DNA from 3 places in the Streptomyces sp. NPDC088246 genome. Region 1 is predicted to be linked to each of the others. Evidence: predicted binding sites of a transcription regulator. Region 1 holds the regulator's gene; each other region holds the start of a gene.
The links. Region 1 encodes HrcA, which represses chaperone genes, less so after heat shock. Its sites were predicted from a motif close to TTNGCACTCNGNNNNNCNGAGTGCNAA; they were not measured.
Positions count from the first base shown of each region.

Region 2: ACIPEK_RS37375 (FmdB family zinc ribbon protein) is a predicted target of HrcA. The motif match lies at 1,115-1,141, and genes of this name have one in related genera.
Region 3: groL (chaperonin GroEL) is a predicted target of HrcA. The motif match lies at 899-925, and genes of this name have one in related genera.

Region 1 covers NZ_JBIURV010000022.1:12,074-14,339, reverse strand. Annotated here, with positions in the region: gene dnaJ (molecular chaperone DnaJ) at 1-636, opposite strand, end outside; gene hrcA (heat-inducible transcriptional repressor HrcA) at 637-1,653, opposite strand; gene ACIPEK_RS27480 (MBL fold metallo-hydrolase) at 1,851-2,266, shown strand, end outside.
Region 2 covers NZ_JBIURV010000046.1:16,858-19,123, forward strand. Annotated here, with positions in the region: gene ACIPEK_RS37370 (MFS transporter) at 1-924, shown strand, start outside; gene ACIPEK_RS37375 (FmdB family zinc ribbon protein) at 1,153-1,521, shown strand; gene ACIPEK_RS37380 (S-methyl-5'-thioadenosine phosphorylase) at 1,603-2,266, shown strand, end outside.
Region 3 covers NZ_JBIURV010000004.1:125,509-127,774, forward strand. Annotated here, with positions in the region: gene ACIPEK_RS08090 (MoaD/ThiS family protein) at 1-139, shown strand, start outside; gene ACIPEK_RS08095 (cold-shock protein) at 562-768, shown strand; gene groL (chaperonin GroEL) at 1,088-2,266, shown strand, end outside.

The DNA of each region.
Region 1 (2,266 bases):
CCTCGACCGGATACGGCCGTCGCCGGCGCACTCCGGGCACGGGGTCGGCACGACCGTACCGAAGCCCTGGCACTGCGGGCAGGGCCGCGAGGTCATGACCTGACCCAGGAAGGACCGGGTGACCTGGGAGACCTCGCCGCGGCCGCGGCACATGTCACAGGTCTGGGCGGAGGTGCCGGGTGCGGCGCCCTCGCCGTTGCAGGTCACACAGACGACGGCCGTGTCGACCTGGATGTCCTTGGTGGTGCCGAACGCGGCCTCGGCGAGATCGATCTCCAGCCGGATCATCGCGTCCTGGCCGCGCCGGGTGCGCGAACGGGGTCCGCGCTGCGACGACGTACCGAAGAACGCGTCCATGATGTCGGAGAAGTTGCCGAAGCCACCCTGTCCGAATCCGCCCGCGCCACCGCCGCCGGAGGCGGACAGCGGGTCGCCGCCGAGGTCGTAGACCTGCTTCTTCTGCGGGTCCGACAGCACCTCGTAAGCGGCGTTGATCTCCTTGAACCGCTCCTGGGTCTTCGGATCGGGGTTCACATCCGGATGCAGCTCACGAGCGAGCCGACGGAATGCCTTCTTGATCTCGTCCTGAGATGCGTCGCGGCGCACGCCGAGTACGGCGTAGTAGTCCGTGGCCACTTACGACTCCGCCAGGATCTGTCCGACGTAACGTGCCACTGCGCGTACCGCTCCCATCGTTCCGGGGTAGTCCATGCGGGTCGGTCCGACCACGCCGAGTTTGGCGACTGCCTCGTCGCCCGAACCGTAGCCGACCGCGACGACGGACGTGGAGTTGAGCCCCTCGTGGGCGTTCTCGTGCCCGATCCGTACGGTCATGCCCGAGTCCTTGGCCTCGCCGAGCAGCTTCAGCAGCACGACCTGCTCCTCCAATGCCTCCAGCACCGGCCGGATCATCACAGGGAAGTCGTGCCCGAAGCGGGTGAGGTTGGAGGTGCCGCCGATCATCAGCCGCTCCTCCGTCTCCTCGACAAGGGTTTCGAGCAGGGTGGAGAGCACGGTGGACACGGTTCCCCGGTCCTCGCTCTCGAAGGATTCCGGCAGATCCTGCACCAGCTGCGGGACATCCGCGAAACGGCGTCCGACGACCCGGCTGTTGAGCCGGGCCCGCAGATCGGCGAGAGAGGTCTCACCGAACGGAGCGGGGCAGTCGATCATGCGCTGCTCGACCCGGCCGGTGTCCGTGATCAGCACGAGCATCAGCCGGGCGGCTGCCAGCGACAGCAGCTCCACATGCCGAACCGTCGACCGGGTCAGCGAGGGGTACTGCACGATGGCGACCTGCCGGGTCAGCTGCGCGAGCAGCCGTACGGTGCGGCCCACGACATCGTCGAGGTCGACCGCGCCGTCGAGGAAATTGTGAATGGCACGACGTTCCGGCGACGAGAGGGGCTTGACACCCGCAAGCTTGTCGACGAAGAGCCGGTAGCCCTTGTCCGTCGGGATGCGTCCCGCACTGGTGTGGGGCTGGGCGATGAAACCCTCGTCCTCCAGCACCGCCATGTCGTTGCGGACGGTGGCCGGGGAGACCCCCAGCTTGTGCCGCTCCGTGAGCGCCTTGGAGCCCACGGGCTCCTCGGTGCCGACATAGTCCTGGACGATGGCGCGCAGCACTTCGAGTCTGCGTTCGCTGAGCATCGCGCACACCTCCAGCTGTGTTTCCTCGGTGGTTCTCGGGCCGTTCCTGTTTCATTCCCAGGAATCCCCCTGGCACTCTGTCCTCACGAGTGCCAGCAATCCCCCGGCCAGTGTACGGCGGCCGGGTGGGGGCCTAGCAAGGGCGACCGGTCACGCTACCGCGAGACTGCGCAGGTCGTTGCCGATAGCGTCGCGGTATGGACGCCTCTTGGGAAGAGTTCGGCTGGGAGCGACTCGGTCACGGAGTGGGCCGACGGCGCCTCCCCGGATGGGATGCGACAGTCGCACTGGTGGTCGGAGCGGATGGAGTGCTGCTCTACGACACCGGATCAACACTCCGCGAAGGTGAGGAAATCCGGGCCCAGGCACAGGCCCTGCTCGGCCGGAAGGTGACGCATATCGCACTCAGCCACCCCCATTTCGACCATGTACTGGGCACCGCCGCCTTCTCCGGCACCCAGGTGTACGGAGCAGTCGGCATGGCCGGGCTGATGAAGCTCGGGGCGGACGATCTGCACGCCTCCGCGGTGCGCCACGGAGTGTCCGAAAACGATGCGGCCGAGGCCGTCGATGCGCTGGTGGCCCCGCACCATGAAGTGCGCGACGAGTGGAC
Region 2 (2,266 bases), on a different contig from region 1:
GCGTCCGTTCCGCAGATCGGGCCGATGGTACGGGCCCGCTGGGCGGCCGTACTGGGCGCGGCACCGGGCCGCAAGGCCTCACCGCTGATGTCCACCGCGGCCGCCTTCGAATCGGTGACGGACGAGTTCACCTTCGTCATCGGACCGGTACTCGCCACCGCACTGTGCACGGGAGTACACCCGGCGGCCGGTCTGATCACGGAGGCCGGACTGACCCTGGTCGGCGGACTGCTCTTCGCCGCGCAGCGCCGCACGCAGCCCGCGGTGCGCAGCACCGAGTCCGGCACCTCCCAGCGGCACGCGTCCGCCCTGTCCGTACCGGGCGTACGGGTGCTCGCAGTGGCCTTCCTGGGCATCGGCGCGGTATTCGGCGGCATGCAGGTCTCCCTGACCGCCTTCGCTGAGGAGATCGGCCGGCCCGGGGCGAACGGTCTGCTGTACGGGGTCTTCGCGGCCGGCAACATGCTGGCCGGGATCGCCTGCGGCGCCATCGCCTGGAGGAGCGGGCCGCGGCGGCGTCTGATCGTCGGATACGCGGCCCTGACCCTGACCGCGTCCGGACTGTGGGCCGTGCACTCCGTGCCCCTGCTGGCCGGACTCGGACTGCTGGTCGGACTCTCCATCGCCCCGGCCCTGATCAGCGGCTACACGCTGGTCGAGGCTCTGGTTCCGGGGTCCGCCCGGACCGAGGCGTTCACCTGGCTGACGGGCTCGGTCGCCCTCGGCCAGGCGGCCGCGGTGACGGTCGCCGGTCGGCTCGCCGACGCCCACGGCGCGAGCACCGGTTTTGTGGTGCCGCTGGTGGGGACCGTACTGGCGCTGGTCACCTTGGTGTCACTGCGTTCGAGACTGGCACCGGCCCGCGCGACCATCACGGCCGCACGCGGCGCGGTTCACCGCGATCCTGTCGCGGTCAGAGAGTGACGATTCATGCGCTCGCATCAGCGGAACACGTCAGTCTGACTCCTCCGCCACATGATGTGGCAGCTTTTCACTCAGGCCGGCGGCCCTCATGACGGCCAAGCCCTGACCGCTGCTCTCCGGGCAGGTGACAGACAGCAGGTGACAGACATTACTGCAAACAGCGGCCCGTAGCAGATACCATTGACGACTGTTAGCACTCATCGAGTGAGAGTGCCAGGAGGAAGACAAGTGCCGACCTATCAGTACCAGTGCACCGAATGTGGCGAGGGCCTTGAGGCGGTGCAGAAGTTCACCGATGACGCCCTGACCGTGTGCCCGAGCTGCGAAGGACGCCTGAAGAAGGTGTTCTCGGCGGTCGGCATTGTCTTCAAGGGTTCCGGTTTCTACCGGAACGACAGCCGTGGCTCCTCGTCGAGCAGCACGCCGGCGTCGGCCTCGGCGAAGGCGTCCGGTTCCGGTTCGTCCGATTCGTCGACGGGGTCGGGTTCGGGTTCGGGTTCGGACACGAAGTCGTCCGCTTCCTCCTCGTCCGCCGCGTCTTCTTCGTCCGCCGCGTCTTCTTCGTCGTCCTCGACGAGCGGCACGTCGGCCGCCTGAGCCGAACCGCACTTCCCCGAGGACCCCACCGATCAGTTCGGCGGGGTCCTCGGCGTTTTCCCGCGCCGCTAGTGTGACCGCATGGCGAACGCAGAGATCGGTGTCATCGGCGGCTCGGGCTTGTACTCCTTCCTGGAGGATGTCACGGAGGTGCGTGTGGACACCCCGTACGGACAGCCGAGCGACTCCCTGTTCCTCGGCGAGGTCGGCGGCCGCCGGGTCGCCTTCCTGCCCCGCCACGGACGCGGCCACCATCTACCGCCGCACCGCATCAACTACCGGGCCAACCTCTGGGCGCTGCGCTCCGTCGGTGTACGTCAGGTGCTCGGCCCGTGCGCGGTGGGCGGCCTGCGTCCGGAGTACGGGCCGGGCACCCTGCTGGTGCCCGACCAGCTGGTGGACCGCACCAAGGCCCGGACGCAGACGTACTACGACGGGGAGATCCGGGCCGATGGCGCGGAGCCGAACGTCCTGCATCTGGGCTTCGCCGATCCGTACTGCCCCGATGGGCGCAGGGCCGCGCTGGCGGCGGCTCGCGCGAAGAGCTGGGAGCCGGTGGACGGCGGGACGCTGGTGGTGGTCGAGGGGCCGCGCTTCTCGACCCGGGCCGAATCGCGCTGGCATGCGGCGATGGGCTGGTCGGTGGTCGGGATGACCGGGCACCCTGAGGCGGTCCTCGCCCGTGAACTGGGCCTCTGCTACACGACGATGACGCTGGTGACGGACCTCGACGCGGGCGCGGAGG
Region 3 (2,266 bases), on a different contig from region 1:
GGACGACCAGGGCAAGCTGCGCCGTTTCGTGAACGTGTACGTCAACGACGACGACGTGCGCTTCGAGGGTGGCCTGGAGACGGCGACGCCGGACGGCGCGGGCATCTCGATCATCCCGGCAGTCGCAGGCGGGTGCTGACCGTCCGTCCGACTTCACCGCGTTATCGGTATTGCCCCCTCCGCGAGAGAAGCGGAGGGGGCAATTCTGCATGGTTGAGCGCGGTACAGTGTGGGAAGTCCCCCCAGCTGCCCGTGCCGCCCGCATATGAGAATGCGCCCGGCTGCGACAAGAAGCAGCCAAAGTGTGCGATCTGCTTGCGCCATAAGTCACCTTTGCCTGGCCCGACTTGCCCTGGAATCTCATGAATTCCTCATATTCGGGCGTTCGGTGCTGCCCAGAATTCTCGTCCGATTGACCTGTTGCAGAGGGCAGTTGGGCAGATACATTCGGCCGCGGTCGACGCGTTCCGGCGCACGCACCCTCTCCTGTCGGGGGGTGAGTTCTGACCCGGGTCCGCGAAGTGCGGTCCTGTGCAAGGGCCAGTAATAGGGGAGTTAGGCATGGCTCAGGGCACCGTCAAGTGGTTCAACGCGGAGAAGGGGTACGGCTTCATCGCGGTCGACGGTGGTGCGGATGTTTTCGTCCACTACAGCGCGATCCAGATGGACGGGTACCGCACCCTCGAAGAGGGTCAGCGAGTTGAATTCGAGATCTCGCAGGGCCAGAAGGGGCCGCAGGCGGACATGGTCAAGCTCGCCGTCGGCTGAGCTCGACGCGGTCGGCCAACGACACTACTCACGCACGGAGGGCCCGTACCCCTGAGGTACGGGCCCTCCGTGCGTCCGCGTCCGTGGCCACCCGTGAGTGGCTGTCGTTGTCCACACCCCGAGGCGGACGCTTGCACTCTAGGGGGTCGAGTGCTAATCATTGGCGTTAGCACTCTCCAGGTGAGAGTGACAGAACTTGGACCGGGCCGGTGAGGCCCGCAGGTCCGGTGGGGCAAGGAACCACCGGACACGCAGGCCGTCCGTCGCGGGCGCCACTCGGTCCGGAGAAATCCACCCCTGTCCGGGAGGACCACTTCACATGGCCAAGATCATCGCGTTCGACGAGGAGGCCCGGCGCGGTCTCGAGCGCGGCATGAACCAGCTCGCCGACGCCGTCAAGGTCACCCTTGGCCCCAAGGGTCGCAACGTCGTCCTTGAGAAGAAGTGGGGCGCCCCCACGATCACCAACGATGGTGTTTCCATCGCCAAGGAGATCGAGCTGGAGGACCCGTACGAGAAGATCGGTGCGGAGCTGGTCAAGGAGGTCGCCAAGAAGACGGACGACGTCGCCGGCGACGGTACGACCACCGCCACCGTTCTCGCCCAGGCTCTCGTCCGCGAGGGCCTTCGCAACGTCGCCGCGGGTGCCAACCCGATGGCCCTCAAGCGGGGCATCGAGAAGGCCGTCGAGGCCGTCTCCGCCGCCCTCCTGGAGCAGGCCAAGGACGTGGAGACCAAGGAGCAGATCGCTTCGACCGCCTCCATCTCCGCCGCCGACACCCAGATCGGCGAGCTCATCGCCGAGGCCATGGACAAGGTCGGCAAGGAAGGCGTCATCACCGTCGAGGAGTCCCAGACCTTCGGTCTGGAGCTGGAGCTCACCGAGGGTATGCGCTTCGACAAGGGCTACATCTCGGCGTACTTCGCCACCGACATGGAGCGCATGGAGTCGTCCCTCGACGACCCGTACATCCTGATCGTGAACTCCAAGGTCAGCAACGTGAAGGACCTCCTTCCGCTGCTGGAGAAGGTCATGCAGTCCGGCAAGCCGCTGCTGATCATCGCCGAGGACGTCGAGGGCGAGGCCCTGTCGACCCTGGTCGTCAACAAGATCCGTGGCACCTTCAAGTCCGTCGCCGTCAAGGCCCCGGGCTTCGGTGACCGCCGCAAGGCCATGCTCGGCGACATCGCCATCCTCACCGGTGGCACCGTCATCTCCGAGGAGGTCGGCCTCAAGCTGGAGAACGCCGGTCTCGACCTGCTCGGCCGCGCCCGCAAGGTCGTCATCACCAAGGACGAGACCACGATCGTCGACGGTGCCGGTGACAGCGACCAGGTTCAGGGTCGCGTCAACCAGATCCGTGCCGAGATCGAGAACTCCGACTCGGACTACGACCGCGAGAAGCTCCAGGAGCGCCTCGCGAAGCTGGCCGGCGGCGTGGCCGTCATCAAGGCCGGTGCCGCGACCGAGGTCGAGCTCAAGGAGCGCAAGCACCGC